One region of the Paenibacillus sp. J22R98 genome, then DNA from elsewhere that is predicted to be linked to it. Evidence: riboswitches for the same ligand, from Rfam matches in the RefSeq annotation. Region 1 holds a riboswitch; each other region holds the start of a gene.
What was found. A riboswitch is a leader RNA that binds a small molecule or an ion and turns the genes downstream of it on or off. The one in region 1 is predicted to bind cyclic di-AMP.
Positions count from the first base shown of each region.

Region 2: another riboswitch for cyclic di-AMP. It lies ahead of AC50Y3_RS24390 (histidine kinase); the one in region 1 lies ahead of AC50Y3_RS26440 (C40 family peptidase).
Region 3: another riboswitch for cyclic di-AMP. It lies ahead of AC50Y3_RS28560 (resuscitation-promoting factor); the one in region 1 lies ahead of AC50Y3_RS26440 (C40 family peptidase).

Region 1 is NZ_JBXENW010000012.1:29,760-40,386, forward strand. Features, by position in the region: gene AC50Y3_RS26415 (ABC transporter ATP-binding protein) at 1-678, opposite strand, end outside; gene AC50Y3_RS26420 (ABC transporter ATP-binding protein) at 675-2,435, opposite strand; gene AC50Y3_RS26425 (YwhD family protein) at 2,610-3,134, opposite strand; gene AC50Y3_RS26430 (M1 family aminopeptidase) at 3,389-5,389, shown strand; gene AC50Y3_RS26435 (hypothetical protein) at 5,426-6,244, shown strand; cyclic di-AMP (ydaO/yuaA leader) riboswitch at 6,564-6,723, shown strand; gene AC50Y3_RS26440 (C40 family peptidase) at 6,728-7,225, shown strand; gene AC50Y3_RS26445 (hypothetical protein) at 7,337-7,756, opposite strand; partial or broken gene AC50Y3_RS26450 (DEAD/DEAH box helicase) at 8,444-9,145, shown strand; partial or broken gene AC50Y3_RS26455 (helicase-related protein) at 9,590-10,627, shown strand, end outside.
Region 2 is NZ_JBXENW010000010.1:80,103-90,729, forward strand. Features, by position in the region: gene AC50Y3_RS24365 (MGMT family protein) at 1-70, opposite strand, end outside; gene AC50Y3_RS24370 (aminopeptidase) at 233-1,465, shown strand; gene AC50Y3_RS24375 (amino acid ABC transporter ATP-binding protein) at 1,542-2,264, opposite strand; gene AC50Y3_RS24380 (amino acid ABC transporter permease) at 2,279-2,926, opposite strand; gene AC50Y3_RS24385 (basic amino acid ABC transporter substrate-binding protein) at 3,044-3,871, opposite strand; gene AC50Y3_RS24390 (histidine kinase) at 4,030-6,360, opposite strand; cyclic di-AMP (ydaO/yuaA leader) riboswitch at 6,555-6,707, opposite strand; gene AC50Y3_RS24395 (DUF445 domain-containing protein) at 6,909-8,168, opposite strand; gene AC50Y3_RS24400 (zinc ribbon domain-containing protein) at 8,304-8,564, opposite strand; gene AC50Y3_RS24405 (LacI family DNA-binding transcriptional regulator) at 8,811-9,812, shown strand; gene AC50Y3_RS24410 (N-acetylglucosamine kinase) at 9,896-10,627, shown strand, end outside.
Region 3 is NZ_JBXENW010000016.1:10,373-20,999, forward strand. Features, by position in the region: gene AC50Y3_RS28550 (HD domain-containing protein) at 1-176, shown strand, start outside; gene AC50Y3_RS28555 (TatD family hydrolase) at 198-962, shown strand; cyclic di-AMP (ydaO/yuaA leader) riboswitch at 1,150-1,433, shown strand; gene AC50Y3_RS28560 (resuscitation-promoting factor) at 1,656-2,804, shown strand; gene rnmV (ribonuclease M5) at 2,922-3,485, shown strand; gene rsmA (16S rRNA (adenine(1518)-N(6)/adenine(1519)-N(6))-dimethyltransferase RsmA) at 3,485-4,387, shown strand; gene yabG (sporulation peptidase YabG) at 4,453-5,328, shown strand; gene veg (biofilm formation stimulator Veg) at 5,480-5,752, shown strand; partial or broken gene AC50Y3_RS28585 (small, acid-soluble spore protein, alpha/beta type) at 5,921-6,094, shown strand; gene ispE (4-(cytidine 5'-diphospho)-2-C-methyl-D-erythritol kinase) at 6,456-7,310, shown strand; gene purR (pur operon repressor) at 7,394-8,233, shown strand; gene AC50Y3_RS28600 (RidA family protein) at 8,261-8,653, shown strand; gene spoVG (septation regulator SpoVG) at 8,783-9,070, shown strand; gene glmU (bifunctional UDP-N-acetylglucosamine diphosphorylase/glucosamine-1-phosphate N-acetyltransferase GlmU) at 9,288-10,627, shown strand, end outside.

The sequences.
Region 1 (10,627 bases):
ATCATTAAACTTCCGGAACCGTTCAATGACACGTTCTTCTGCACCGGCAATCTGAATGGCTTGCACATTGCCGAACATCTCGCTAATCGCGCCCGTCACCCTGGAGGTCGCTTCGCGGCTCGCCGCGCGGTACTTCTGCAATCTTGAGGTCGCAAGCTGCGCAACCGCAATAACGATAACGATCGGCACAAAAACAAGCAACGTCATTTGCGCGTCGATCCCGATCAGAATATAACTGGAGACGAGCGCGAAGCAGGTCATTCCGAACACATCGACCGACCAGCTAGCCGCTTCCTCGGACTGCTCCACGTCATCGCGGAAATAGCTAATTGCCTCTCCCGGCGAGCAGGGAATCGCGCGCGCACCGGGCTGCTTCAGCACATGCTTCAGCATATTGCGTCGCAGCATCATCCCCATGCGGAATCGAAAATTGACGTCGGTTATAAACCCGACAATGATTAGAACGACACGCGCGAGCGCTGCTGCGAGAAGCAGCGCGATAATGCCCCAAGTGCCCATCTTCAGGGATGCGTCACCTGTGAGCGAATCGAAGAACTCTTTCGTAATAAGCCCCGGTATAATAGGCACCATGTAAATGACCGTCCAAGCGGTCGCATTAATGACGTAACGCCATGTCCGGTACGTAATGAGCCCCATCAGAAATCGAAAAGTCGTCATACGAGCACCTCCTCAAGACCGGTCGCCAGCATGGCACTGAAACGCGATGACGGATCGGCTGCTAGCGCCGTTCTGCTGCCTGCTTCGATGACGCGGCCATTCTCGAGAATCAAGATACTGTCAGCCCGCTGTACGGTAGCCAATCGATGCGCAATGATAATACAAGAACGGTTCGCAAGCAGCGTGCTGATGGCCTGTTCAATGCGCTGCTCCGTCATCGGATCCAGCCGTGACGAAGCTTCATCCATAATGACAAGGCCCGGATTCGTCAGAAAGACGCGGGCAAAAGCGAGCAGCTGCGCCTCTCCTGCAGAGAGGCTTCCGCCGCCGGAAGCAAGCCTGGTGTCCAGCCCCTCCGGCATCGCCTCATACCAGTTCGTTAACCCAAGCTGATGCAATACGGCAATGATTTGCTCATCCGGAATAGCCTCATCATAGAAGGTCAGATTATCCCGGATCGTGCCCTCCATAATTTCAATTGTCTGCGTAACCATGGCTACACGGTTGCGAAGCTGACTTAGCTTCAGCTGGCGGATATCCGTCCCACTCAAGGAGACGCTGCCTTCCTGCGGATCATAAAACCGAAGCAGCAGCCGGGCCAGCGTCGACTTCCCGCTCCCCGTCCGGCCGAGCAAGCCGAGCACCTCGCCGGGCTTCAAATCCAATACCAACCGATCCAGCGTAGGCTCGCCCGTACCATCCTCGTAGCTGAAGGTAACTTCATCAAACTTTACGCCAAGCGCGCCCGCGGGAAGCGTAGCACCCGGTCCGTCCACAAGAGCTGAGCGCGTTTCGAACAAAGCCCGAATTCGCGATATGCTGGCGTCCGCTTTCTGCAAATCTTCCATCTGTGTGCGGATCTTCTCAATCGGCTTAGCGAGCAGCTCCGTGTAATAGAAAATCAAATACACCGTACCGATCGAAATCGAGCCCGCCTTCCATAGATACGCGCTGATTGCGAAAGCCATTGCATTGCCTAATGCAAAAACCACGATGGTCGTGCTCCACATCGCGCCAAAGCCGAGAAAAGCCTTCACGCGAAGCGGCAGCATCCGCTGCAGCATGCCGTAGAAGCGATTCATAACGAACCCGGATGCCCCATTGGCCCGAATATCCTCGGTTCCTTCCAGCTGCTCGCCGATAAAGCCGTACATATCGGCATTCGCTTGCCGCCAGTCCTTCCACAGCGGCGCAGCCATCTTCCGTATACGCTGAATGACCAGAATCGCCAGAATCACAAACACCGTCATGCCTGTGCCGATCAACCAGCTCTCCCGAAACAGCAGAACCAAGATGCCCACCATTAACAGGAAGTTGCCGACCAAATTAATGATCATGCTGGAGAAGAAATTCGCCAGCGCATTTACGTCACCGTCTACCCGTTCAATAATAGCCCCTGATGTATGCGTCTTATGAAACGGCATATCCAGCGACAGGCAATGCGCAGCCAAGTCGCCGCGCAGTACATTCGTTGTTTTCCAGCCTACGTTCTCACTGAAATAGGTAGCCGCGACCGACACCACCCCTTGAGCGAGGGAAAAGCCAATGAACAGGCAGGCCGCGATGAGAAGCGGCTTCATACTGCCTTCTGATTGTGCGGTATCAATAAAGAAACGAATGATTTGCGGGTTGATCAGCTGTAAGCCAATCGAAAGGAAAAGAAGTGCGGCAAGGCCGATTAATGTCCGCTTCTGCGGGAGCAGATAGCGCCGGAGCAGCTCCGAATAATGATTGCGCGATTCGCGCGGTAAATTCATTCCAGTTCCCCCTAATTTTAGAACAAATGTTCTGTCATTCGACTATACCATAATTAGGATGCTCTTCGAAACAACAGAATAATAAAAAGCCGCTTCACCCTTCTCCACATAAGAGAGACGGCAAAACGGCCTATTCGGCAGCAAAAGTGCTTGTCATGCGTTACGTGATTTACATTAAACGTCCAATGCTTCCTTCAACTTATCCGGCGAGCGGTCCCACCACTCCTGATTGTTGGTGACGAGCAGCTTCTTAAGCGCCGCTTTCTCGTCCGTTCCAAGCTCATCAAGCACGAAACGGCGTTTGATCGCGTAGTCCAAGTTGTTTACGTGCTGCGCAAGGATTTTCCAACCTCTGCGTGCTTCCGTGTCCACCAGCATTGGGCAAGCAGTAGCCCCTGCATAGAATGAACCTTCTTCATTGCGGTCGACGGCAACCCAGACGATCCAGCACAGACGGCCGTTAGGCACATCCTCTTTGTTCGTGCTGAATTTGATCCCCTTCTCGATCTTGCTCTTCGCATGCATCGCACCTACATCAATGTAAGCCTCGCCGTTATCGATCATGACGCAGGATACGCTGCTCAGGTCAATCGTCCCTGCACCAAAGCCCTTATGTTCCTTATTGCTCACCACGTTCAAAGAGAGAGACTTCTTCTCTTTCTTCTCCACGGGCTGTTGATCTTTCTCTTGTTCACTCATCTTACGCTTCAACTCCCATCTCCAAGGTGAACCGGCTGTCGCCGTCCGTCTGGTGGCGCGGCTCGTTTCATTCCGAAGAAATCTCAGAGAAGGATATCGATATTCTATCCTTCCTGAGATTTCCAAAACGCTGCGATTCCACGTCCGGCGCGGTTTTAGCGCCTGTCCGCACATTAATTCCATTTTAGCTAATAATCTCGGAAAAGCAAACATATACATGCTTTAGATGCTTGTCAACGGGAGGGAATCTTTCAATGAATCCACGTCACGCCAAACGTTTTCTACTCTTTGCCCTCGTCGCCGTGATTCTCGGCTTAACGGCAAGGCAAGGGTTCGGAGATGCCTGGATTTCGCAATATACATACGCCTCCGCTCCTGCCAAGAAAGACACGGCGCCGAAGCCTGCTGCTCCGTCCACCGCGCCGGAGCCCGATATTGTGATGCAGCCAAAGCCGGTTGCGCTCAGCAAACGGGTGACGGAGTACCACATCGATGTGAAACTCCAGGAGGATACGCATATGTTGATCGGGGAGCAGTCTGTCACATGGACAAACCCCGGCAGGCAGCAGGTGTCCGAGATGTATTTTCATCTGTATCCGAACGCCTTCCGCTCCAAAGACACCACCTTCATGAAAGAGTCCGGCGGTCAGCTCCGAAATGATAAAGCGACTGCGGACAGCATCGGTTATATGAACCTGCTCTCATTGGAGACGACTGAAGGCTACAGCCTTCTCCCGCGCCTGCATTATGTGCAGCCAGACGACAACAATCCCAATGACTTAACGCTGGCCAAGCTGCGGCTGCCCAACGCTGTCGCACCGGGCAAGAGCGTTACGCTTCGCATGAAATTTGAGGTCAAGCTCCCCGAGGTATTCGCGCGGATGGGCTATTCCGGCAACTTCATCATGGCCGGCCAATGGTTTCCGAAGCTGTGCGTTTACGAAACAGCAGGCACACGCGGCCGAGCAGCCGAGGGCTGGAACATTCATCAGTACCACGGCAACTCGGAGTTCTACAGCGACTTTGGTATCTACAGCGTGAAGATTAACGTCCCTGACAGCTATAAAGTAGCGGCAACGGGCTTCCAAACCAAACCTTCCGTCGTAGCGAATGGGCGCAAAACCTACCAATACTACGCCGATGATGTGCATGATTTCGGCTGGTCGGCCTCACCGGATTTCGTCTATGCGGAGGAGCCATTCTCCACGGACGGCGTTCCGGGCGTTCGAATCAAGCTCTACTTGGATCCCCTGCACGCGAAATTCAAGGACCGCTATATGCACGCAGCCAAGTCCGCGCTCGCCAAATATGCCCAGTGGTACGGCGCTTATCCATATACCACGCTCTCTGTCGTAGTTCCGCCTAAAGGCGGCAACGGTGCGGGCGGGATGGAATATCCGACACTGATTACCGCATTCTCCGCAGACAACGATAACCCCGGCTACGATCTGGAGCGAACGGTCGTCCACGAGATCGGCCATCAATATTGGTACGGCATGGTCGCCTCCAATGAATTCGAAGAGGCATGGCTCGACGAAGGCTTTACCTCCTATGCCGAGGACAAAGTGATGGAAAGCGAGTATGGCGTGGAGCCGAATTTGCCGGTGGAAGCAAGCTACATGACGAACCCGGCCCCGCTGAAGCAGCTGTCCTGGTCGTATCACAGCAACAATCACTACGCGGAAAATGTGTACATGCGCGCGAAGCTTGTGCTCTTCGGCATTGAGAAACAAGTAGGCGCACAGACAATGCGTAAGATCATGCGGACTTATTTCCAAAAATATAAATTCAAGCATCCTTCCACCGCCGACTTCCAGCGTGTCGTAGAATCCGTAACGAAGACGAAGTGGAACGATTACTTCAGTCATTTCGTGTACGGCGATGAAATGTCCGACTACTCGGTCGCTTCCATTCACGTACGTCCGGTGAAACAAGGCAATGAGACACAGTATGAATCGGTTGTGCTCATTAAGAAGACAGGCGGCAGCTCCGGGCCGGTGTCGGTGGTGTTCCATTTTGCCGACGGAACGCTGATGCCTAAAGTGTGGGATGGCCGAGAATCCCACATTCAATATAAAATCGTCCATTCCTCCAAGCTGCTATGGGCCGCCGTCGATCCGCACAACGACAACGTGCTCGACAACAAGCATATCAACAACTTTATGAAAGCCGAGCTAGCTGAGAAATCACGCACACGCTGGAGTGTCGGCGTCTCCAAGCTGATTGAGAGTATTTTTGCTTCCATCGCATGGTGACGAGCCTCGTAAAAATGATCTGGGAGGTGATGATAAATGAGAACGCACATGAAGCAAGGCTGGCGACTGACCGTTAAGCACTTCTACATTATCATTATGTTGTTTCTATATGAGCTGATATGGGGCTTCTTCCTCTATCGAACCATCGAAGGCATTACCGTGCCGCTTCTAAAAAGGTTCCCGGACAGCATCGGCAGCAGCGGGACGGCCGTTCAGCTCTTCATGACGGAGGCGCAGTTCCAGCTCATCAAGACCGATCTGATCCGCCCATACATCTGGCTCTTCTGCGGGCTGCTGGCTGGGCGCATTGTGATCACCCCTTTCCTGAATGCAGGGCTGTTCCACTCTCTCCATCATGTGACGGACGCGGACGGAACAAAATTTCTAAAAGGCATTCGAGCGGCTTGGAAACCGGTAGCGCTGCTCTACTTGGTGGAGACGACGCTCACGCTCCTCCCGGCCATCTGGCTGCTGCCTCGGGCTTTAACAAAACTACTGGCAAGCAATTCACTGCTGGAGTTTGCGCAGCATGCAGGTCCGTGGGCGGGTGCTTGGCTCGCTTGGGCGGTTCTGATCCACCTGCTCTTCCTCTCCATGCAGTTCGGAGCGGTCGCCGGAACCGGCACCCTCCGGTCCTTATGGACATGTATTGCGAACTTCCTGCCTTTCGCCGGCATTTCCCTTCTCATGTGGGCCATCGGAGCCGTGCTTAGCATGACCATTGCCTCCGTCTCGCTGCTTTGGGCAGGTTTGCTGGCACTTATCCTGCATCAAGGCTACCAGTTAATCCGAACCATCATGAAGGTGTGGACGGTAGCCGCCCAGTACGACGCCTGGCAGTCGAAACAAGTCTAATCCGTGCGCAGAGGCCGCCCACCATGTCATGTTAATGGCAGTGGGACGGTCTCTTTTTCAACTAATAACTGGCATATAAAAGACAAACCCCTCGACAGAGCGGGTTTTTTTGACATGCGTCTTTATTCAAGATGAGACATGCTTTGCAGGGATGGGCTGCGCGTGAGCGCGGTGGTGAGCGAGACCCAAAACGGCTCAAACCAGCGGCCGCTATACGAAAATGAGAGGTAAAAGGTTGCATTCTAATAATTTTAATTTGTGAACAAGTTGTGAACTAGGAAGGAGAAGGAAGAAAATGATCGAATAATTATGCCTAGAAATGAAAATTTTGCCGAATTCCCATCACGGGAAACGGGGGAACCATCTTGGGTGAATTGATCCCGACATCCGCAAAGCGAGCCGCGGAATGCCAGAGGTGATCATAGGGAGCCTTCAACCGAACCCCACAGCTAACCTCGTAGGCACTGGAAGGAGTTTCCCGTTTTGAAAAAGATTTCTGCACTTTTGATCGGACTGGCGATGCTTCTACTTTTTCAAACAGGAAGCGTTTTCGCGCAATCCAAAATGGATGGGGTCATCTCAGATCTGATCGGTACACCTTATGTGTACACCGGCACGACAACGAAAGGGTTTGACTGCTCCGGATTCACCATGTACGTGTTTAATAAACTCGGCGTGGATATCCCGCATGCATCCCGTTCGCAAGCACAGCTGGGCAAGAAAATCGCGAAAGCGGATTTGATTGCCGGCGACCTCGTATTTTTTAATACGACAGGCAAAGGAATCTCGCATGTTGGCGTCTATGTTGGAGAAGGCAAGTTTGCACATTCCTCCAGCAGCAAAGGTGTGACCATCAGCGCACTAAGTGATTCCTACTATTCCAAACGGTACGTTACAGCACGTCGCGTGATGAGCCCGGAAACGTATGAGAAATACGCGAACGAGCCTTCTGACGAAGCAGATGGCGGCGACGACGAGTAAGTTTGATTGCACCTGCCTAGGTGCCTGTGTGAGCACAAAAGAAGCCGCAGCTGTTCGTCCTTCGGGACAAGCATCTGCGGCTTCTTTTGTTTCACTATAAGATATTCGGGATTACCGCCTTAAGTAGCGCACCCACCAGAACGTTCGGCCAACCTGGATATCGAGCTTGCTGCCAAGCGGCGCAAAGAGATCATGCAGCTCGATTGGCGTCGCACAGCCCTCGCTCCGGCGATCGGCCATGACGACGATCGCGCCTGAGGCAAGCCGCTCATGCCAGGCTTCGAGAAAGTTTTGACGCTCACCTGCCGGCAGCTCACCGAGGCAGAAGCAAGCAAGCCCCGCATCGAACGTATCCGCTACTGCCTTGAGCTCCTCTTGACGAACCGCCTTCGTCACCGGCGTTGTCAGACGCGGCGTTCTCGGCCCAGTCACCCGCAGCACACGCCGTCCCGCCAACGTATCGGTTAACCCCACCTCTAGCTTCTTCCACTCTGCTCGCCGATTCTCTAAGCTGTCCCGCCATCCTGCCATGCCGGATTCCTCCTGTATGGGTTCTTTTTTTAAGTTTATGTAACGAAGCCTAACAAATGACCGATTTTTGCAGCCGCAACCGGTGGGGACTGTCTAAAGAGGAATCGATTGACTCATGATGAATAGTAGGATGATAGAGATGGGGATGAGCGTCGGCGTGACCGTGGGGAAAGGCGCTGGCTCGACGGTTGAGTGCCGAGAGAATGGGAAGGCGTCGGTGTGACGGCTGGTACGGACGAAAGGGCGAAAGGCGCTGGCTCGTCGGTTGAGTGCCGAGAAGGTCGTTTCATTGCAGTGGGGCTGCTGTTCGCCTGGACGGCGCTCCGGGCCGGGGTCAGCGGCAGTGGTCCTCCGTGTTAATGCAGTGGTTGCACGCTAACGAATCGTAGAGGTCTTATTTTAGGGAAAATCGCTACTTTTCGATTCTAACGAATCCTAGCGGTCTTATTTAGGTGAATTGGGCTGGAAAAGGGCAGTTTCCGGCCAAATAAGACCTGTAGGATTCGTTAGATTTTTATATCGTGATTATTGGCCGAAATAAGACCTGTGGGATTCGTTAGAATTTTTTAGCGAGTTCGTTTGCTGAAAAAAGGGCTCTGAGGTGCGCTTTACCGTTAAAAGTAGCTGCTAACGTCTTCTGGAGATGGAATTATACGTTTAAGTTTTCATAGATAAGGAGGTTTCGCTATGTCACTCTCTTCTCCCGCGCTCGCGGGATTTCATAAGACGCTGGCCGGTTGGTTTGGGCATACGTTCGGCGAGCCTACGCCTGTCCAGCTGGAAGCTTGGGCCGCCATTGTGGAAGGCCGTCATACGCTGATTGCCGCGCCAACCGGCTCGGGCAAAACACTGGCAGCGCTGCTGCCCTGTTTGAATCGGCTTGCTCAGCGCAAGCTGGCTGCTGCCGCACGGGGTAAAGCCCTCTCGGCAGGCGTCCGTGTGCTGTATATCACGCCGCTAAAAGCGCTCAACAATGACATTCAGCACCATTTGATTGGATTTATGGAGGACATTGAGCGGTTTGAAAGTGGCGAAAGCGACGACGCGACTGAGACATGGCCGGGCATCCGCTCAGCGGTACGGACCGGCGATACGCCTTCAAGTGAGCGTGCCCGCATGGCTCGGCGCCCTCCCGACGTGCTCGTGACGACGCCGGAGTCCCTCTATTTGCTGCTCACCTCGGACAAAGGTCGCAGCATGCTCGGAACGGTCGAGACCGTTATCGTCGACGAGATCCACAGCCTTGCCGGCGACAAGCGCGGCGCGCATTTGTCGCTCTCGCTGGAGCGGCTGTCCGCGCTCGCGGCGCAGCCCGTGCAGCGGATCGGCGTGTCTGCGACGCAGAAGCCGCTGTCGCGGGTCGCGCGATTTCTTGGCGGATGGGAGCCGGCGGCCGGCGCGGGGTTTGGCGCAGGTGCACGCGCTGGAGAAAATGTAGGACGAGACAGTGCGGGGCGCAGCGAAGGGCTCGGTGCGGGCGAAAGCAATGCGGTGCGCAGTGACGGGCTCGGTGCGACCGATGGCTATGCCTTGCGGAGTGACGGGCTCGCCGCGGGCGATGGCTATTCGGAGAGCAGTGGCGGGCTCGGTGCGAGCGATAGCATAGGTGCGGCACAGCGCGGCGGTTTTGGTGCGGACGTAGCCGATAGCGGAGATGCATCGCGAGATGGCGGCGAGGCTATTGGCGCATTCGCCTCCGGGCGGCAAGACGAGCCCGAGCAGGCGCATCCGCTCGGCTACGCGCAGCGCCCCGTGGTCATCGTCGAGAGTACGATGACCAAATCCATAGAGGTCCGGGTTACGATGCCGGACCTCAGCCGCCCTGCCCGCACGCGCGATGGCGTGTGGCAGCCCATCATCGAGCGGATGATGGCGCTGATGGAAGGCGCACGCTCCGTGCTGCTGTTCGTGAACAGCCGCCGCATGTGCGAGCGGCTGGTGCTGCGGCTCAATGAGCACGCCGGTTACGAGCTGGCGCGCGCGCATCACGGCAGCCTCTCGCGCGAGCGGCGGCTCGAGGTCGAGCGCATGCTCAAGGCCGGCGAGCTGCGCTGCCTCGTCGCCACTTCCTCGCTCGAGCTCGGCATTGACGTGGGCCATGTCGACCTCGTGATTCAGGTCGACTCGCCTAAAGCGGCTGCCGCGGGCATCCAGCGAATCGGCCGCGCCGGCCACGCCGTTGGCGACGTGAGCCGCGGCTTTATCATAGCGCGATCACGCAGCGAGCTGCCGGAGGCGGCTGTGCTCTGCCGCAACATCGGGCGGCGCGACATCGAAGCGATCACCCTGCCGCGAGAGCCGCTCGATGTCTTGTCGCAGCATATGACATCCATCGTGGCGGCGGAAGATATCTCGGTAGATGCGTTATACAGACTCGTCATACAAAGCGAATGTTTCCGCAGCTTCCCGCGAGAGCGGCTGGAAGCGGCGCTCAAGGTGCTGTCGGGATTTTACCCATTTGCACGGCCTTTAATGGAATGGGATCGCAGCACTGATATGCTTCGCAAGCGGGCCAATACATCTATGGCAGCTATCACCGGCGCGGGCACGATTCCACAGAGCTCCGCCTATCCTGTTCATCATGCTGACAGCCGCACTCATTTAGGCGAGCTTGATGAAACCTATATTGCCGAGAGCCGTGTTGGGGACGTGTTTCAGCTGGGCACGAGCTCTTGGATGATTAGCAGCATTGAGAACGACCGCGTATATGTCCAAGAAGCACCGAACCGCTTCAGCGAGATCCCGTTCTGGCAGGCGGAGAATGCCAGCAGAAGTGTCGAGGTCGGCATTCAGCTCGGCCATTTTCTGGAGCAGCTATCCACTAGGCTGGCACTGGATGACCCCACTAATAAAAGCGACTCCGAGCTGGAA
Region 2 (10,627 bases), on a different contig from region 1:
CGTACGTCATGACCGTGCCTGATGGGATATTCGCGATAACTGCAATGACTTGTTGCGTAAATGGTGTCATGACGCACCTCCTTTAATCTCTATTAGTATACACCCTATACAGCCTGTCCCTGCAAGCAATGTTAAGCATTCCACCCCGTCTGCCCTCTGCGAAATTCCCCCCTTAGGGAAAAGGTAGGGTTATATGTTAGAATAAATTTATTCTGCTGTAGGAGTGATTTCATTGCCTAATTTTCAAGAAAAACTCGAGCGTTACGCAGCTCTTGCTGTTGAGGTCGGCGTAAATGTACAGCCCGGCCAAACCTTAGTGATTAGTACATCCCTGTCATGCGCGCCTTTCGTGCGTCTTGTCGTGAAGAAAGCTTATGAAGTCGGCGCCAAAAACGTACATGTAGAGTGGAATGACGATGTCGTCACTCGCACCAAATACGAGCTTGCCCCAGACGAAGCTTTCACAGAATATCCGGAGTGGCGTGCGAAGGGCTGGGAGCAAATGGCTGCCGATAACGCAGCTTTCCTAAGCATCATCGCACCTAATCCGGATCTGCTGAAAGGCACGAAGCCTGAGCGGATCGCAAATGCGAACAAAGCGGCAGGCATCGCGCTGAAGACGTGGAGAAGCTACACGATGTCCGACAAAGTCAGCTGGTCCATCGTTGCCGTTCCATCCCCGGATTGGGCAGCTAAAGTGTTCCCTGATGTAGAGCCGAGCAAGCAAGAGGATGCGCTCTGGGATGCAATCTTCGCAGCAACCCGCATGAACGAAGAAGATCCGGTTGCCGCTTGGAAGTCGCACATTGAAGTGCTGGATACGAAAGCATCGCACTTGAACGAGAAGAAATTCCGCAAGCTGCATTACACAGCTCCGGGAACGGATCTCACGATTGAGCTGGCACCGGGCCATATCTGGATCAGCGCAGGCAGCGAGAACGCGAAGGGCGATATCTTCGTAGCGAACATGCCTACAGAGGAAGTCTTCACGGCTCCGCTCAGAGGCGGCGTGAACGGCACCGTGTCCAGCACGAAGCCGCTTAGCTACGGCGGCAACCTGATCAAGGATTTCTCGCTGACGTTCAAGGACGGTCAAATCATTGACGTGCAAGCCGAAGAAGGACTTGAAGTGCTTAAGAACCTTGTTGGCACGGACGAAGGCGCCGCTTACCTCGGCGAAGTCGCGCTCGTTCCCCATCGTTCCCCAATCTCGGATACGAACCTCGTGTTCTACAACACGCTGTTTGACGAGAATGCTTCCTGCCACTTGGCGATCGGCAAAGCCTATGCCTTCTGTATCGAAGGCGGCAAAACGATGTCCGAAGACGAGCAAGTCGCTAACGGCCTGAACAACAGCCTTGTCCACGTTGACTTCATGATCGGCTCCGCAGAGCTGAACATCGAAGGCGAGCGCGTTGACGGCACGAAAGAAACGCTGTTCCGCAACGGCAACTGGGCGTTCTAATAAAGAACAACAAAAAAGCACCACTCCACAGCCTCACGGCACACGGAGTGGTGCTTTTTATGATTTCGTTAGTTCCTTACAGCACCTTCGACAAGAACGCCTTCGTCCGTTCCTGCTGCGGACGCTCGAAAATCTGCGCCGGCGTGCCTTGCTCGACAATGTAGCCCTGCTCCATGAAGATGACGCGGTCGCCTACTTCGCGGGCGAAGCCCATCTCATGCGTGACGACGACCATCGTCATGCCTTCCTTCGCGAGCTGCTTCATAACCGCAAGCACCTCGCCAACCATCTCGGGATCGAGCGCCGATGTCGGCTCATCGAAGAGCATGATCTTCGGCTCCATCGCAAGTGCGCGTGCGATCGCGACGCGCTGGGATTGACCGCCGGACAGCGAGGCCGGATAAGCATCCGCTTTGTCGGCCAAGCCTACCTTATCGAGAAGCTCAAGCGCCTTGGCGCGCGCTTTCTGAATCGGCCATTTGCGAATTTGAATCGGGCCAAGCGTAATATTGTCCAGCACCTTCAGATGCGGGAACAAATTAAACTGCTGAAACACCATGCCAACCTCAGTACGGATACTGGTGATGCTTGTATTCTTGTCCATAAGCGACTTGCCTTCGATCACAATATTGCCGCCGGTCGGCTCTTCCAATAGGTTAAGGCAACGCAGAAACGTCGATTTCCCTGATCCGGACGGACCGATGACAACGACAACCTCTTGGCTGTTGATGTCGACATTAATATCTTTGAGCACGACATTCGAGCCGAACGCTTTCGACAACCCGGTAACTTGAATTATTGGACTCATGTGCATTACACTTTCCTTTCCAATGCATTGAGCAGCTTACTTAATGAGTAAGTAAGAATAAAGTAAATGAACGCGGCAGTCAGGTACGGCTCCCATACGCGGATGTACTGCCCTTTCATGACGTTGCTCCAATACATAATCTCAGGCGCCGTAATAAGGGCAACCAGTGAAGAGTCCTTCACAAGGACGATAAATTCATTACCGAAAGCCGGAATCATCCGTTTGATCGCCTGCGGCAGCACGATAAAACGCATCGTTTGAGCATGGGTCATACCAAGCGATTTGGCCGCTTCCGTCTGACCCTTGTCAATGGACTGAATACCAGCCCTGTATATTTCAGCCGTGTAGGCTGCAGCATTCAAAGATAAGGCGGTTATAGCCGCAACAATGGCATTCGTTTTCCCGTAAATGAGCGGAACAAGACCGAAGTGCACGATATAGATTTGCACAAGCAGCGGCGTTCCACGGAAGAAGTTGATGTAGGACTGCATCGGCCACCGAAGAAACCAGCGACGCGACATTTTTCCGAAACTAACGATCAAGCCTAGAATCGAACCAAGCAGAATGCCTGATAAAGAAATTAAGATTGTATACAGCGTCCCCTTCAATAGAAGCGGCGCATAATCCCAAATAATATCAAATCTAAAATCCATCTTAATTCGCCCTTTCGTCTTCTCTACACCGATGATTAGCCTAAGCTACAGCGAATACTCCTTAAATGGACAAGAACAAAGGACATGCGCCACTAACGCATGCCCTTCGCGTCCCTATTACTTCGCGCTTAGCAGATTCGCCGTATTCGGCTCTTCGCCAAACCATTTCTTATACACTTCAGCATATTTGCCGTTCTCGATGATCGCTTTGATCGCCGGATCCAGCTTCGCTTTCAAATCGCTGCCTTTTGGATACAGAATGCCGTAATATTCCGGCGTGAAGTTTGTAGTATCCGAAACTTCTGCGTATTTCTTGTCCGGGTTGTTCTTAATGTAATCACGTACGATCGCGATATCAGCAACTACTGCATCAGCGCCGCCTTGATCAAGCTCAAGCAAAGCAACCGCATTGCTGTCGAACTTCTTCAAATCCGTGTTGCTGTTGCCCATAATCTTCGTCATAAGGATATCAGCAGTAGTACCGGTTTGAACCGCAACCTTCTTGTCCTTCAGGTCAAGCGCGCTCTTAATGTCGCTGCCTTCCTTCACCATGATCACGTTGATCGATTCGAAATACGGCATGGAGTAATCGTAAGTTTGTTTACGATCATCCGTAATCGAAATACTGGAGACACCCGCGTGATATTCCGTGCCTTGCTTGACGCCTTCCAGCATCCCGTCCCAGCCCGTGTTATCCACTTCATACTTGATGCCGGCTTCCTTCATCACTTCATCAAGGAACTCGATATCAAAGCCTGTGATTTTGTCTTTGTCCATATATTCCATTGGAGCATAAGCCGCGTCTGTTGCAAATTTGTACGTTGTAGCGTCACTGCTGTTGCCCGCTTCGCTGCCTGCGTTGTTGTTGCTGCTCTTCGCGCCGCAACCAGAGAGAATTACTGCTGTCACTAGTGTAAGAATAGCTATAATATACCACTTTTTCATTCTGCTTCCCCCTATTTAGTAGCTTTAATTAACTAAGATTCTATCAAGAAAAGCAGCCTGTTTCAATTTAAATTTTTAAATTGTCAGGTAATCTCACATATTACCAAAATAAATGGATATCCACGGTCGTGAATAAATGTGAGCCGAAACCCCAGTATCTATTCTTCTCCAATTTCGATGTTTGGATTAAAATCCGCTACAACAAGCACATCCATGTGCCGACCTTCACGCAAAATGGTGTCGACCACGCATTTATGACGCAGCTTGCTCCAGAAGCCTTGACCGGATTGGCCAAGTACCATTTGCGTACTTTTCAGCACGTTCGCCTTCGCCAGCAAAGCAGCAGGTACATCGTTACGCGAGACGTTGCGCTCCACCTCGAATGTACCGCCAAGACGCGCCGTCAGCTCCTGCAGCTCTTCAATCCGCGCCTCTTCGCCCGGCATCGCTTCCGTTTGCACGTAATGGACATGCCAATCCGCTTTGAGCCGATGCGCAATTCGGAAACCGCGGCGAATGAGTCTCTCCGCTTTCTTGTTCACCGTGACTGCTACGAAGATCGACTCATGGCGACGCCATGGGCCGCGGAGCGAGCCGTTGCGTTCCCACGATTCCAGACGCTCATCGACATCGTCAGCGATTTCCCGCAGGGCAAGCTCGCGCAGCGCAATCAGGTTCCCTGTCTTAAAGAAACCGCAGAGGGCGTCCTCTACGTCATCATTTTTATAAATATGGCCTTCCCGCATCCGCTGCTGCAGCGTGTCAGGTGCCACATCAATCAGTTCAACCTCATCGGCAAGTCGCAGCATCATGTCCGGTACGGTTTCTTTCACAGCCGTCCCTGTAATCTGCTCCACCGCATCCTTCAAGCTTTCCAGATGGTGTACATTCATCGTAGCGATGACGGAAATGCCGGCGTCCAAAATCTCCTGTACATCCTCGTACCGCCGTTTATTTCGACAGCTCGGCGCGTTGGTATAAGCCAGCTCGTCAATCAGCACAACCTCCGGGTTGCGTGCGATAATGGCATCCACATCCATCTCCGAGTAAACCTTGCCGTCGCATTCAATGGACTTACGAGGCACAACCTCAAGCCGTCCGGCCTGATCCTGCGTTTCCGCACGGTCATGCGTCTCCATGAGTCCAACTACAACGTCGATATCTTTGCGCAGCAAATCATTGCCCTCGCGAAGCATCATATAGGACTTACCCACTCCCGGCGCTGCGCCGACATAGACCTTGAATTTCCCGCGGCGAATCCGCTCGATCTTCTTCTCTACCTCTTGCGCGCTGAGCCTCCGGTATGGTTCGGCTGTCAGCTTCGGCGTCGCCCGTTTCGTTGGGAGCACTCGCTCGCCCTCATGATCGGCTCTGTCCGCCATGAAGAAAACGTCGATGTTGCGCATTTGTTTCAGCACGCTGCCCGCGATAGAGCCTTGTGCGATCTCCTGTGCACGCGTCTGCTTGGAATGCCCCATGACGATGCGGGTTGCATTGATCAGCATCGCGTATTTAATGAGCGCGCGCGGAATTTGTCTTCGATTGCTCACCGTAATTTCTCTGAAGCCCGCATCCACCTTCTCGGTCAGCTTCAGAATGGAGCGCTTGAAGTCATCCCGTTCCTTCGTAGGCTCCTGGCTCGAATCCACGAAGACGACAACCTCCAGGTCGCCGCTAAGACGCTTCGCAATTTGCTGACCGCGCCGGATATAGATGGAGCCATTCCAGTGATACTGCGCCGCTACCAAGATGCGTTCCGTAGCGCCGGACGGACCGATGAAGCCCTGCTCCTCGCGGTATTTCTCCAGCGACTCATTCACGCCCTCGGCCATCAGCCGCAGGGCAATCTCTCTGAGCTTGCCAAGGTTCCCGCGCTTGAGCAGCCCGGGATCTTTAATATTGTTTAAACGCCCTTCATTTAGGCGTGACAGAATCGTTTCCGGCGATGCATCGATAAGCCTTACCTCATCCGCCAATTCCAGCAGATCCGCAGACACTGTACATTCCGCCGAGATACCTGTCAGCTTCTGCGCAAGCTCGGTTATCCCCTCGAGTTCGTATACATTCACGGTTGTGATGATACTGATACCGTGACTCAGAAGAAATTGGATGTCCTCCAGACGCGTCGGGAACTTCGCTTCCGGACGGTTCTCGTGCGCCAGCCCGTCTACGAGCAGCACCTCCGGATTCCGTTCCAGAATCGCATCCAAATTAAGATCTTTCTTCTCCACGTCCCCCTTGTACCAATGAATGCTCGGGATCCGCTCCAAATCAGCAAGCTGCTCCACCGTTTCAGGCCGGCGCATCGTCGATACTGCGCAGATGACAACCTCAATGCCTTGCTGCTTAAGCGCTTGGCCTTCACGCAGCATATGATAGGTTTTGCCTGAGCCACTCACGGCACCAACATAAATTTTAAGACGGCCGCGATGAATTTTGGAGATGGATAAGAGCATTTCTTCAGGGGTTTTGCGGCGGTAACCAGCCATGACAACTTCGCCTTCCTTTCTACACCTTTAAACTTACATAATCTTCGCAAACTTATTCTTCTTTGTGTCCACCTTTATTCTAATAAACAGCACAAAAAAGAAGCCTGCAGGAATTGCCTCTTTAACACAGAGGAACGCCTCTCGCGGCTTCTAGGCACAAGTTATCATCAAAGTGTCTATATGCACGAACAATCGTTGCCTCTCGTATACGCTTTCGAGGTTAGCTGACGGATTCGGGCGTGAGAGTCGCCCTACTTAAAGCATGGACCGAGCGGTCCGTTCTTCAAGATTCACCCCAGTTGAGTGGTTCCCCCGATTTCTAATCAGAAATTCAGCGCTATAGCAGAAGATTAAGCATGAATCGTATGTTACGCCTGCGCATGTCTTTTGTAAAGGAATGCCGCAAACGGTTTCGTTCTCATTTCCAGCCAACTGGCGCGAATATAACGCTTACAATGGAGTCGATCGCAAGCAGTCTCACTCTACCTCACTAATTTGCCGTTTCTCGCAAATAAGGCGAAATAGAACGGACTGCCCGCTTCTTCTCCTTAGTTATAACCGAAGCCCATCTCAATTAACCGCAATAATAGACCGATCAGGAAACCGCAAACGGCACCATTGACCCGAATCCATTGCAGGTCCTGCCCAACTTTATCTTCTATTAACTCCACCAGCTGATCATTGTCGAGCCGATCGAGGTTCTCCTTCACGAACGAGCCGATCTTCGTGTGATTCCGTTCAATGAGTCCGGCAACCTGCCCTTTCAGCCATTGTTCGGCATCCTGAACCAGTCCATGGTTGGCTTCCAAGCGATCAAGAAGACCCTCCAGCATCGGCCATACCTTAGCTGCAAAATCCTCCGAATGGAGAAATGTGATTCCCTTCTCCCGCAAGGATACAAACATGCGCGTCATCTCGCTTTCGAGATCAAATGAAGCGAGCAGCTCATCGCGCAGCGCATTCAGCTGTCCGGTTTCGGCCAAACGGGAAATCAACATCTCGAGCCCTTGATGCAGATGCTTCATAATAACAGCACGCCGATTGGTGCCCTGAACCTTGAGCTCATGAATCTTCGTCAAAATAAAGGATTGCAGCATCGTGCCCAGTTTATCCTCATCCAAATACCCGATGAACGCGTTGACCGCAAACTGCATCAGGCCGCCTAAATTCAGCCCTTTTACAAGCGTCATCGCCGCATTGCCCAGCTCGCGGCGCATCCCCTCCGTGCTCGCCCACTCTTCCGCGCGCTCCAGCAGCAAATCGAGCAGACGCTCATCTACGCCATTCTCCACCGCGTTTCGCAGGAAGCCGCGAAGCGCCGCTTCCAGATCAATGCGCTCCACCGCGGAGCGAATTTCCCCAGAGACAATAGGGACCAGCTTCTCCAGCTCTATCGTACGCAGCGCGCCTTCCAGCAGATGAGGCAGTCGCTCGCTGTGTACCGCTGAATGAGCTGCCCCCCGAAGGGCTGGCAGCAGCTGCTTTGCCAACTCGATCTGACGCAGCTTCTCGATCATGCTATCCTTAGCAAGCAGCCGATCTTCTAGAACGCGTACGATGCCGTCCGACATCTTCTGGCGATTGCGAGGCAGCAGCGCCGTATGCGGAATCGGAATTCGCAGCGGATGGCGAAACAGCGCCGTCACGGCAAACCAGTCCGCGAGCCCCCCGATGACGCCGGCCTCGAAGCCGACATGCAGCAAGCTAAGCCCTGCCCCGCTGAAAGGGATCGTGGCTGCGAAACCCGTTGCCATGATGCCCAGCGATATATTTGCTATATGTTTATTTTTTCTCGAATCGTTCGCCATGTTCTTCCTCCTACTAGTGCTTCTTTACACCATACCACTTCATACGAATCAGTTGCAAAAACAGTCGTGAAAACAACAAAAAAGAGACAAGACCCGGGGTCTGTCTCTTCTCCGCCAAAGCCGCTCTTGCGCTCGTCAGCTCTTCCAGCGCTCCAGCTTATGAATGCCGCGCGTAAAGAACCCTGTCGTAAACTTCGGAAAACCCATGTCGGCGAGTTTGCCCTTCACATGTGCCTTCATGCCGTCTGCCGTAAGATCGGGCAAAGTGAATTTGCCATCAACGTAACAGTGGATGCAATACTTGAAGCTCTTCGCTCCGCCGGCTTCCGTGCCGTTCTTATCGCCTTTAGCTATAGGCATTCCGCAGCTTTGACAGTTCTTGTAGCTGACACTCACGTCGAACACTCCCCGAGGGTAATTTTGGATTTATTATATGCTTTTCTCGAAAGCTTGTACATGAACGAACGGAAATTAAACTTGAAAAATAAATCAGCCTCCTCTACAATAAGAAAAGAAAACGAAAGTTAAAGCACTTTAACTTTGTTTGGGAATGAATTACTTCATTCTAGGTTTTGACCCTATATTTTTTTTGATAAAAGTATAACCGCTTTAACTTTACTCGACAGAGGAGAATGCATACGCATGAAGGTTAGTATTTTCGATGTCGCCAAGAAGTCGGGCCTCTCTGTCGTCACGGTATCCCGCGTGCTTAACGGTGCCGGGTCTGTGCGTGAGAAGAATCGACAGAAGGTGCTTGAGGTGATGAAGGAGCTTGATTACCGCCCGAGTGCGGCAGCTCGCAGCCTCGCCCGAGGCAAGACCGGTATTATCGGTCTCATCATGACCACCATGCAGGATTCTTTCTTCGATGAAATCGTGAATGAGATTAACGGAATTCTGGCTGCGCAGGGATACTTCCTTGCTGTAGCTGTGACGAAGAGCATCACGCAGGAAGATAGCCACTACCTGATTCAAGAGGATCGCGTGGACGGCATTATTCTGCTCTCCCCGATTGAAGAAGACCATTATATTATCGAAATGAAACGACGGAATATCCCTTATGTTCTCATCGATAATCAGAAGCCGGAGAACGATGCTTACTCGATTACTGTAAACAATTTCAAGGGCGGGTACGCCGCGGCCAAACACCTGATTGAACTCGGGCACTCCTCCATTGCGCATCTCAGCGGCAGCGAGATGTTTAGAAGCACCAAGGAACGCCGAAACGGTTTCCTGGAGGCGCTTCAGGAAGCCGGCATCCAGCCGTTCGAGCTCGTTTCCGGCGAATACTCGGCTGAGTTCGGCTACCAAACGGCTAGGCGGTGGATCGAAGAACAGCAGCTTCCGGGCGCCGTCTTCGCCGGCGATGATTATATCGCCATCGGAGTTATCAATGCCTTTATGGAGGCTGGGATCCGTGTTCCGGATGAAGTTTCCGTTATTGGCTATGACGATCAACAGGTCGCTTCGCTGCTGCGCCCCCTCTTAACGACGATTCGGCAGCCGGCAGACCGTATCGGAGCAGCCGCTACAGAAGTGCTGCTTAAACGAGTCGACGGCACGATGAAGCGCGCGGCAAATTTGCGGATTGATCCGGAGCTTGTGCTCCGCCAGTCAACCGGAGCTGTCAAAAAGAGCGGCTAACCGGATCATCCTTATTTGATTTCACAATTCGTTTGGAGAACAAACGTTACTATGGAAAGCCTATTCAGACAGGAGTGGCATTAATGGCTTATTACTTAGGCATAGACGGCGGCGGAACCAAAACGCACGCCCTGCTAACCGACGAACACGGCAATGTGCTCGGCAAAGGCCAAAGCGGAAACGGTAATCATCAGCTTGACGCTGAAGGAGCTGCTCGCCATTTGGCGGAAGCCGTAACCGCGGCACTTGCGCAGGCGGGCGTCAAACACGAGGATGTACAGCATGCTTATTTCGGTCTCGCCGGCGCTGACCGGGAAGCGGATTATCGCATCCTGCATCCGATCGTTAGCGCAATCGGACTCCCCCGTTATTCGATCACTTGTGATACGATGATCGGATTGCGCGCGGGTACAGATCGCGCCTACGGTATTTCCGTCATTTGCGGTACCGGCACCAACTGCGCCGGACGCAACAAGGAAGGCGTCCATCTCCAATGCGGCGGCTTCGAATATATGCATGGCGATTTCGGCGGAGGCGGCGCTCTCAACATCGAAGCGTTCCGCACCGTAATTCGCGCATGGGACGGTCGCGAGAAGCCAACGCTGTTGACTGATTTGCTGCTTCGTTACCTGGGATATCCCGATGTGGAAACGATGCTTCACGACTTCCTTGATCATGACAAGAAAGTACCGGTCGATGTCACGAAGCTGCTGTTTGAAGCAGCGGCGCATGGCGATGAGGCGGCTATCGCTATCCTTCATCACCAAGGCGTGGAGCTGGGCAAGTCGGTGGTCGCTGTTGCGCGGCGTTTGGGG
Region 3 (10,627 bases), on a different contig from region 1:
TTCTGCTGCTGAGCCATGATGAACAATTGTCGGAAATTTCAAGCCGTTCGGATATCATTCGATCCATAACGGGTATCCATCAAGGTAAGTACCACCTTTATTACCCGGAGGAACCGCTGCGCGAATCAGCCCACAGGCTGCCTGCGAAACTCCGCGAATTATTTGCTTTAATGTAGAAAGGGGTTCCGAAAGACACCATGTTAATCGACACGCATACGCATTTAGACTCGCATAAATTCGACGAAGACCGGGCGGAAGTTATCGAAAGAGCGCAGGCTGCCGGCGTACATAAGCTCATCAATATCGGTTTCAACCGTGAAACCATTCCAACCACGATGGCACTTGCCGAGCAGTATTCCTTTATTTATGCCGCCGTCGGCTGGCATCCGGTTGACAGCATTGATATGCGGCCAGAGGATTTGGATTGGATTGCGTCGCTCTGCGATCATCCGAAGGTCGTGGCGATCGGTGAAATTGGACTGGATTATCACTGGGATACCTCGCCTAAGGATGTTCAGCAGCGTGTATTTCGCGAGCAAATCCAATTAGCTAAGCAGAAAAAGATGCCGATTGTTATCCATAACCGTGATGCCCATGAGGATGTCGTTACCTTGCTCCGAGAAGAGGGCGCCAAGGACGTTGGCGGCGTCATGCACTGCTTCTCCGGCAGCTGGGAAACGGCGAAACAATGTCTCGATATGAACTTCTATATTTCATTCGGTGGACCGCTTACATTCACCAATGCAAGGGTGCCAAAGGAAGTGCTTTCACAAGTGCCTTTGGACCGGATTTTGATCGAAACGGATGCTCCATATTTGGCACCGCATCCCCATCGAGGGAAACGAAATGAGTCTTCTTTCGTCCGTCTTGTAGCAAACACGATTTCGGAGATAACAGGTAAAAGTGTGGAGGAAGTCGGCAAAATAACCACGGAAAATGCAATGAAATGTTTTGGAATCTGATGAAAACGGCTTTGAAAGCAAGGATTTGGGACTATTCTCGTGATAAAACTGATTTTTTTTGAAGAAATTGCTTACTTTTCGCCTATTTTTCCTTGAAATTCGTTAAAATCGTCATTAATCAGTTCTTTACAATGTGGCGCGGTAGACGTTATGATTCATTTCAGAGCAACAAAACTTGTATTCCTTTTCCAATAAAACGCTTAATCTCCGATGATCGGAGAGCGGGGGAACCAATTGTTGAAACTGTTTGTAGCAAGAAGAAACAGCTTGTTCGTTTCTTCTCCTTAAAAACGTGTTCGTCGACTAAAGGGCGACACTGTTTTGTACAAAGGCAGACAGTGATAGACATGAAATTCTTCTTGGGGTGAATTTTGCGACCGGCGCAGCAATGTTAATCGTGCCATTAGCGAATAGGGCGACTCTCACGTCCGAATCCGACAGCTAACCTCGCAAGCGTCAATAAGAGAGATCAACCTCGTGAATGCAACTCCATGCTACCATTGTCTAATGGGAAGCCACGAAACAGATCCTCTGTCGTCGGGCTTCTTTTTGTTTGAAAGAAGCATAAACTGACGACAAAAGCTGTATTATGGAAGTGGTCCGGGGCGGAAATTGGAAAGAAAATCTCTATAGTCGCGTCTATGTAATCATGCGTAACAAAGGCGGCGGGGCTATGTAAGGAGGACCGAAGAAATGGGAGCACTCCAGCTTAAGGACACCCATGGGAAACGATCATCCAGCATGTCTTTCGCATTGCGATGGAAGCATGAGAACGTGCGTTTAATTGTACTAAGCGCCATGATCTCAATCGCTATGACTTTCATGTTTCTGGTGTTGTTGTACGGAACGGCTGACAAGCGCGTGTCCGTAGTAGTGAATGGACGAGAAACCATTGTCTCTACGAAGCAATGGGTCCTTCAACGCCTACTGGATGAACAAGCTATTGCAGTTGGCACTTATGATAAAGTGTCGATGCCGCTGGATGGCGGTATTAAAGACGGTGACCGAATCGTTATCGATCAAGCGGTGCCTCTTATTGTAAAAGCTGACGGCAAAGCAAGAACGTTGTACACGACAGAAAGAACCGTACAGGCGGCGATCGATCAGGCTCATATATCGATACGCAGTCAAGATAAGGTAGTACCTTCATTATCCTCGACACTTAAACCGAATATGATCATCTCGATCACTCGGATTGACACGAAGATCTCGGAGAGTACCCACCCCGTTCCTTTCTCCATTGTGAAGAAGGATAATCCCAAGCTTGCGCTAGGGAAAGAACAGCTTGTCCAAACGGGTAAACAAGGCACTGTCGTTAAGCGTTATGAAAAGACTTTCGAAGACGGCGTTCTAGTCTCACAGACACTGGTCGAGAAGTTGACCAAGTCACCATCTGTCGATCAGATCGTGTCAGTCGGGACGAAGAAGCCTGAGCCGAAGGTAACGATGCTAAGGGCGAATTCGCCGAGTGTATCTACCATGACGAAGCGGGGCGTTACATTCAGTGCAAAGAAAGTATTGAAGAACGTAACCCTTACGGCTTATTCAGCCGGCTTGGCTTCAACAGGTAAAGGAAAGAACCATCCACAGTACGGCATAACCGCATCGGGATCACGCGTTCAGGAAGGCCGTACCATTGCGGTCGATCCGAAAGTCATTCCGATCGGCTGGTGGGTGTATATCGAAGGGATCGGTTTCCGCCGTGCAGAGGATACGGGCAGCGCAGTCAAAGGCAACAAGATTGATGTTTATTTTGACAGCGAGTCGTATGCCGATAAGTTTGGTCGGAAGCGGGGCTATACCGTATATGTGCTTGGGCCGAAGAAGCCGGAAGCCGTATAGGAAGTATTTCCGCGGTATGAACATGCGTATCGTATTTCGAACGTAAATATGCCATCATAAGAAGAGGCGATGCCTCTTCTTTTTGCATGTTGTACGGAAGGGAAGGAATGGAGTCCCATGATTAAAGAAATCATTGTAGTAGAAGGAAAAGATGATACAGTTGCCATCAAGCGAGCCGTAGATGCAGAAACCATTGAGACCGGGGGTTCGGCTATAGGCGAAGCGGTTATCCGCCGCGTTATGTTAGCTCAGGAGCGAAGAGGCGTTATTATTTTTACCGACCCTGACCATGCAGGCGAGCGAATCCGCAAAATCGTAGCGCAGCGAGTACCAGGCTGCAAGCACGCCTTTCTCCCACAGGAAGAGGCGCTCTACAAAGGAGACATTGGTGTCGAGAACGCATCACCGGAAGCCATTAAGCGAGCACTCGCTAATTTGCGGACAGAAGCGACGTCTGACACTGCAGGTCTTGCCGAGGTTACGATGGATGATTTAATGCAGGCAGGTCTGCTCGTACATCCGCAAGCTTCGGATAGACGGCTGAAGATGGGCAATCTGCTCGGAATCGGCTATGCGAATGGCAAGCAGTTCTATAAACGCTGTTCGATGTTTCGCATCACGCGCGAGGAATTTATGCGGGCTCTAACCACGATGGAGCAGGCGAGCGAAGGAGATCAATAATGACAGAGGGAATTAAGGCGGGTGTCGATGTTGCTTCACCGAAGCGGACGAAAGACATTATCGCCAGATACGGTTTCACCTTTAAGAAAAGCCTCGGTCAGAACTTTCTGATCGATCAAAATATTTTACGCAACATCGTCAGTGCAGCTGAGCTGGATGAGACGAAAGGCGCGCTTGAGATCGGACCGGGTATCGGCGCATTAACACAGAAGCTGGCACACGCTGCAGGGCGCGTAGCCGCAGTTGAGATCGACAATCGGCTGATTCCGATTCTAAGGGATGTATTGGCCGATACGCCGAATGTGCACGTCGTACATGGTGATGTGCTCAAGCTTGACCTCGCCGAACTGCTGAAGGAGCAGTTTGCCGGGCTCACAGGCGTAAGCGTCGTAGCGAACCTGCCGTATTATGTGACGACACCGATCCTCATGAAGCTGCTGGAAGAGAAGCTGCCGCTTGAGCACATCGTCGTCATGATCCAGAAGGAAGTCGCGCAGCGGATGGCTGCTAAGCCCGGCGGCAAGGAGTACGGCAGCCTTAGCGTTGCTGTACAGTACTATTGCGTGCCTGAGCTTGTATGCATTGTGCCGCACACGGTATTCATTCCGCAGCCTAATGTCGATTCCGCGGTGATTAAGCTGTCGCTTAGGGAAAAGCCGGCTGTTGAAGTCGAGGACGAAGCGCATTTCTTCCAAACGGTTCAGGCCTGTTTCGCGCAGCGCCGCAAAACCATTGCGAACAATTTGACCGCTTATGTAGGCAAAGTCAATCGCGAGAAGCTCGGACCGCTGCTTGAAGACATCGGCGTTGATCCGTCCCGGCGCGGGGAGACCCTGTCGCTTGAAGAGTTTGCCGCATTAAGCCGTGCCCTGCTGGCTGCGGACTTACAAGCAACTAACTAAAAAATAAAAGTGAGCGCACCATCAGGGGCGTCTCCCCATAGGATAGACGAAGAGGTGATTTGCCCATGAAGCAAGGGGACCTGGTCGTCCGCAAATCCTATGGCGGGGACGTCCTTTTTCGTGTTGCGACAATTCTAGAACAGACAGCCATCCTGAAGGGCACCGACTATCGTCTGCTTGCAGACGCGCCAATTGTCGATTTGTCCGTTATGAGCGATCCGGAATCCTCCGGCGCGGCGAGGCAGGCACGCATTAAGGCCAATGAGTCCACGCTAAGGATGCAGGAACAACGCGAGCAGCAGATAATTGAACGTGAACTGCAGCGCGCGCAGAGCCAATCCCAGCCGTACTTTGAGGTGCCCGGAAAAGTACTTCATTTGGACGGGGACAGCAACTATATGAGAAAAAGCATGCAGCTGTATACGCAAATGCGCGTCCCTGCCCACGGGGTATACGTGCATGAATCCCAAATGGCCGACGTGGTGTACCGACTGCTTCCGCAAATCAAACCGGATATTGTCGTGATTACCGGCCATGACGGCGTGCTTAAGACGCGGAACCAGGACGATTTGCATAACCTGGCCAGCTACAAAAACTCGCAAAATTTCGTCAATGCGGTACGGATAGCGCGTCAGTATGAGAAAAGCAAAGACAGCTTAATTGTCGTAGCAGGTGCATGCCAATCCCATTATGAGGCGCTGTTGCAGAATGGATCGAACTTCGCCAGTTCTCCGGGCCGAGTGCTCATTCACGCCTTGGATCCCGTATACGTCGCGATCAAAGCAAGCTATACGTCCATTCGCGAAACGATTAATTTATCAGATGTCATTCATGGCACAATCAGCGGTATAGACGGGGTTGGGGGCATTGAAACGTTAGGGAAGTTCCGGGTGGGATTGCCTAAACCTAAAACGCTGACCGGCGTAAAGCCAACTGTATAATATGGCTGCTTCGGGCTAAAATATACGTACCGGAGAAAAAAGTAGCCTTTTTTATATTGACACCAAAGTGACTCCACTGTTATAATTATAATTTTTTGACAAACCACCTCCTTTTGGTTATAATGGACAAGGAAAGAGGTGGTAGTGCACAATGGCAAAAAATGCGCTATTGGAAATCAAACGCAGTTTGGAAACCCATGTCGGCTCCAAAATCCGTCTTCGTGCTAACGGTGGTCGTCGAAAGACGATTGAGCGGACCGGTGTGTTAGAAGAAATCTACCCTTCTGTATTTATTGTCAGGCTCGACCAAGAGCAGCATGCGTTTAAGCGCGTCTCTTACAGCTACGCCGATATATTGACGGAGTCCGTTGAAGTTACGGTGGACAGTGATGATGGTCAAGTACGCATTACCTATATACAATGAGATAAATAGGATACGAACATGTGCAGGTTTGCAGGCGCGGCGAGAAGCAGCGTAGGCAGGATCTGCACTTTTTTTTTGTACCTGTATGGCGTTACCTCTTCCTCCGTATGAGAACGATAAAAACAACCATACTAACGGTACTACCCGTTTCAAAGGAGGAGAGTGTTCATGTCACGCAGACGCAGCGGTATGATGAGTGAAGAGTTGAAGAAAGAGCTGGCGAAGGATCTGGGCTTCTATGATACCGTGCAGAAGGAAGGCTGGGGAGGCATTAAAGCAAAGGACGCCGGTAATATGGTGAAACGTGCGATTCAAATTGCCGAGCAGGCTGCAGCTAAGCAGTATGCCGCGCAGCAGGCACAGTCCCAGTCTTCTTATCAGCAGCCAACATACCAATCATCGCCATCGTATTCGCAATCGGCATATCAGTCGCCGCAGCCTGCCCGCAGTCCATACATGCAGCCTCAATCGCAGTCTAATTACGCGCCACAGCGGCAGCAGGCATCCAATATGGTACCGGCTTATATGTCCCAAGCTATGCAGGCTGCACAGCAGCAAGCGTCCCACTATCAACCACAATAAAGGGTTATTTCAAGCTAAGAAGATGGGCAGGCCCGCAGACTGCTCAATGCCTCTTAGCTTTTCTTATGACCTTTTGTTATAATATGTGAAGTTTAACGATAACGGACGGGTGAGCCTACATATGAAGATTTATGAGAAAGCGCCGGCAAAAATCAACCTGCTGCTGGATGTCATGCGTAAGCGTGAGGATGGATTCCACGAGGTTGAAATGATCATGACAATGGTGGATTTAGCAGATCGGCTTGAGATGGAAGAGCTTCCGCGGGATACCATCATTATTTCAAGTCAGGCGGGCTATATCCCGCTCGATGAGAAGAATTTAGCCTTTCAGGCGGCAAGACTGATTAAGGATCGCTACAATGTCCGCAAGGGCGTCTATATTCATCTGGATAAGAAGATACCGGTAGCAGCAGGTCTTGCCGGCGGAAGCAGCGATGCGGCCGCTACGCTGCGCGGGCTCAATCGGCTATGGCAGCTGGGCATCTCCGAAGAAGAGCTGTGTACGCTTGGCGCGGAGCTAGGCTCCGATGTACCTTTCTGTGTAACGGGCGGTACTGCAATCGCACGCGGTCGTGGAGAGAAGCTGGAGCGGATCAATAATCCGCCGCAGTGCTGGGTCATTCTGGCGAAGCCGCCGATCAACGTTTCCACGGCAGACGTGTACGGGAAGCTGCGCGCTTCCGAGCTGAAGCAGCATCCATCTACTGCGGACATGCTGTCCGCGATCTCAAGCGGCTCGTTTGGCGGCGTATGCACGTATCTGGGCAACGTCCTGGAAACGGTAACGCTTCAGCTCCACCCCGAGGTGCTGCAGCTTAAGGAAATTATGCAGCGTCTAGGCGCAGATGGCGTGTTAATGTCAGGCAGCGGACCAACGGTTTTCGGGCTTGTAAGCAAAGAAGCGAAGGTTTCACGCATCTATAACGGACTCCGCGGATTTTGCAAAGAAGTCTATGTGGTAAGAATGCTGACATGAAGCCTACGTGCGTCTTGATTAAATCCGTATGAAAATGGTATTATGTCATTATAATATTCGGATTTGGCTGGGGGGAGTACACGTTGAAGAAGTTAAAACGGAGTGCAAGGTTAGTAGAAATGACGCAGTACTTACTTACACGCCCCCATACGTTAATTTCTCTGACAGCATTCGCTGATCGCTACCAATCTGCCAAGTCATCTATAAGTGAGGATTTGGCGATTATTAAAGAGGTATTCGAAGAAGAAGGACTCGGTGAGCTGCATACGTTGGCAGGAGCTGCCGGAGGCGTGAAATATACGCCGAAGATGGGTCAGGCCGAGGCACTTGGCATTATGAACGGCATTTGCCGTCAGTTGGAGCAATCGGAGCGGGTTCTTGCCGGCGGCTACTTGTACATGACGGATATGCTTGGACAGCCAGGGCTGCTCGCAGATGTTGGACGAATGTTTGCAACCGCATTCGCAGCTTCGGATATCGATGTCATCATGACGGTCGAGACGAAAGGGATCCCACTTGCTTATGCAACGGCGGCTTGTATGAATCTGCCTGTTGTTATTGTGCGTCGCGACAATAAAGTGACGGAAGGCTCTGCTGTGAGCATCAATTACGTATCGGGCTCCAATAAGCGTATTCAAACGATGTCGCTTACACGCCGCGCGTTGAAGGAACATGCGCGTGTACTGATCATTGACGATTTCATGAAGGCCGGCGGAACGATTCAAGGCATGATGGATTTGCTGTTCGAATTTAATGCAAAGGTAGCCGGAGTTGGCGTATTCGTAGAGTCCGGTGAATTGGATACCGAGGACCGACTGCTAGAGGATTATGTGTCGTTGGCGAAGCTGACGGCTGTAGATATGAAGACCAAACAAACAACCGTTGTACCGGGCAACTATTTCACTACCCGGGCTACCGTTTAGCATACAACCGAGGAGGATTACTTGTTTATGAAAGCACAACCTCAAATCGTGGCGACTACACAAGCGCCCGCAGCCATTGGACCATACTCACAAGCCATTAAACTGGGCAACCTGCTGTTTACCTCCGGTCAAATTCCGCTGACAGCGGAAGGCGTTCTTGTTGAAGGTGGAATCGAAGAGCAGACGCATCAAGTATTCCGTAATCTGCAGGCTGTACTCGCTGAAGCAGGCGCAACTTTCGCTGACGTGGCGAAGGCGACAGTGTTCATTAAAGATATGAATCAGTTTGCAGCGCTTAATACGATCTATGCTTCCTATTTCGGTGACCATAAACCGGCTCGTTCTACGGTTGAGGTTGCGCGGCTGCCAAAGGACGTACTTGTCGAAATTGAGCTGATCGTGGCGATTGAAGTCGAATAGAAAAGATTAATATTTAGATTTAAAAAATATTTTCAAACTATACAGTTATTTTCCAGAATCATGAAGGAATTCGCATTGAAACGTGGAAGTATACACCAAGTCCTTGATAGGCAAAGGTGGTGAACACAGATGCAAATTACCGATGTTAGACTCCGCCGAGTTAATTCCGAAGGCCGGATGAAGGCAATCGCCTCAATTACCATTGACAATGAGTTTGTCGTTCACGATATTCGCGTGATTGACGGTAACAATGGAATGTTTGTGGCAATGCCAAGCAAGCGTACTCCTGATGGAGAATTCCGCGATATCGCACACCCTATTTCTTCGACGACACGGGAGAAAATCCAAGCTGCCGTCCTAGCAGAATACGAACGTGCAGCGACGGAAGAAGATGTAGCAATCGAAGAAGGCGCCTAAATCAAGGTATCAAGACGTCTAGTGAAGAGAGCCCGCTCGGGCTCTCTTTTCTTTTGCCCACAGATACGCTATATTCAGTAGAGCATTTACGCAAGGTGAATCGGCTGCGGCCGTCCGATATGGCGGCGCTGCGAGGTTCATTCCGGAGAAATATAAGCCGTGGTTAAGGGCTATATTTTGAATAACATAGGATATAGAAGCTAGGGAGGGACATTCTTTGAAAGTAATGGCAATCGTATTGGCAGCAGGACAAGGAAAACGAATGAAGTCCAAACTATATAAAGTGTTGCATCCGGTTTGTGGGAAGCCGATGGTGGCGCATGTGCTGCAGACGGTACAAGATGCGGCCTGTGAGCGCACAGTTGTTGTTCTAGGCCATGGCGCGGAAACAGTCCGCTCGTATCTCGGGGATGGCGTGGAGTTCGTGCTGCAGGAGCAGCAGCTAGGTACGGGCCATGCCGTACAGCAAGCAGAACCGCTGCTTGGTGAAGAAGCGGGTACGACGGTCATTCTATACGGAGATACCCCGCTGGTGACTTCAGAGACGATTGCAGCGCTGCTTGCGCTTCATACGAAGATAGAATCAGCAGCTACCGTACTGACGGCGATTGTGCCTAACCCGCAAGGACTTGGACGGATCATACGCGATGAGGCCGGTAATGTTCTGCGAATTGTGGAGCAGAAGGACTGTACACCTGAGCAAGCGGCGATTACGGAGATCAATACCGGGATGTATTGCTTCGACAATAAGAAGCTGTTCCAGGCGCTTAAGAAAGTGACGAACAACAATGCACAAGGGGAGTTCTACCTCACCGACGTGATGGAAATATTGAAAAATGCAGGCGAAACAGTCGGCGCTTATTGCACGCCTGACTACGCAGAGGGCATCGGCGTAAACGACCGCGTCGGCCTTGGTGAAGCGGAGGCGCTTATGCGCGCTCGGATTAACCGGAAGCATCAAATTAACGGCGTGACGATTATCGATCCTGCTGCGACCTACATTGAAGCAGATGTGGTGATCGGCTCGGACACGATTGTTTATCCGGGCACCGTGCTGCGCGGACGTACCGTAATCGGAGAGGATTGCGTAATCGGTCCTCATGCGGATATTACGGATACGGAAATCGGCAATGGGGTAACAGTGAAGCATTCTAACGCTGTGGAAGCGGTTATTGGCGACGAATGTGCAGTAGGTCCTTATGCCTATCTGCGTCCGGGTGCCAAGCTTGGTGCAGGCTGTAAAATCGGCGATTTCGTCGAGATCAAAAACGCCGAGCTCGGCGAAGGCACGAAGGTTTCCCATTTGAGCTATGTTGGGGATGCGAAGGTCGGCAAAGACGTGAATATCGGCTGCGGCGCGATTACCGTCAATTACGATGGGTACAACAAGTCACTGACTGAAATCGGCGACCGTGCATTTGTAGGCAGCAACGTCAATTTGGTTGCGCCTGTGAAGATCGGCGAAGGTGCTTATGTCGTAGCGGGTTCCACGATTACGCAGGATGTACCGGACAATGACGTAGCCATCGCGCGCGAGCGTCAGGTCAACAAACCGGG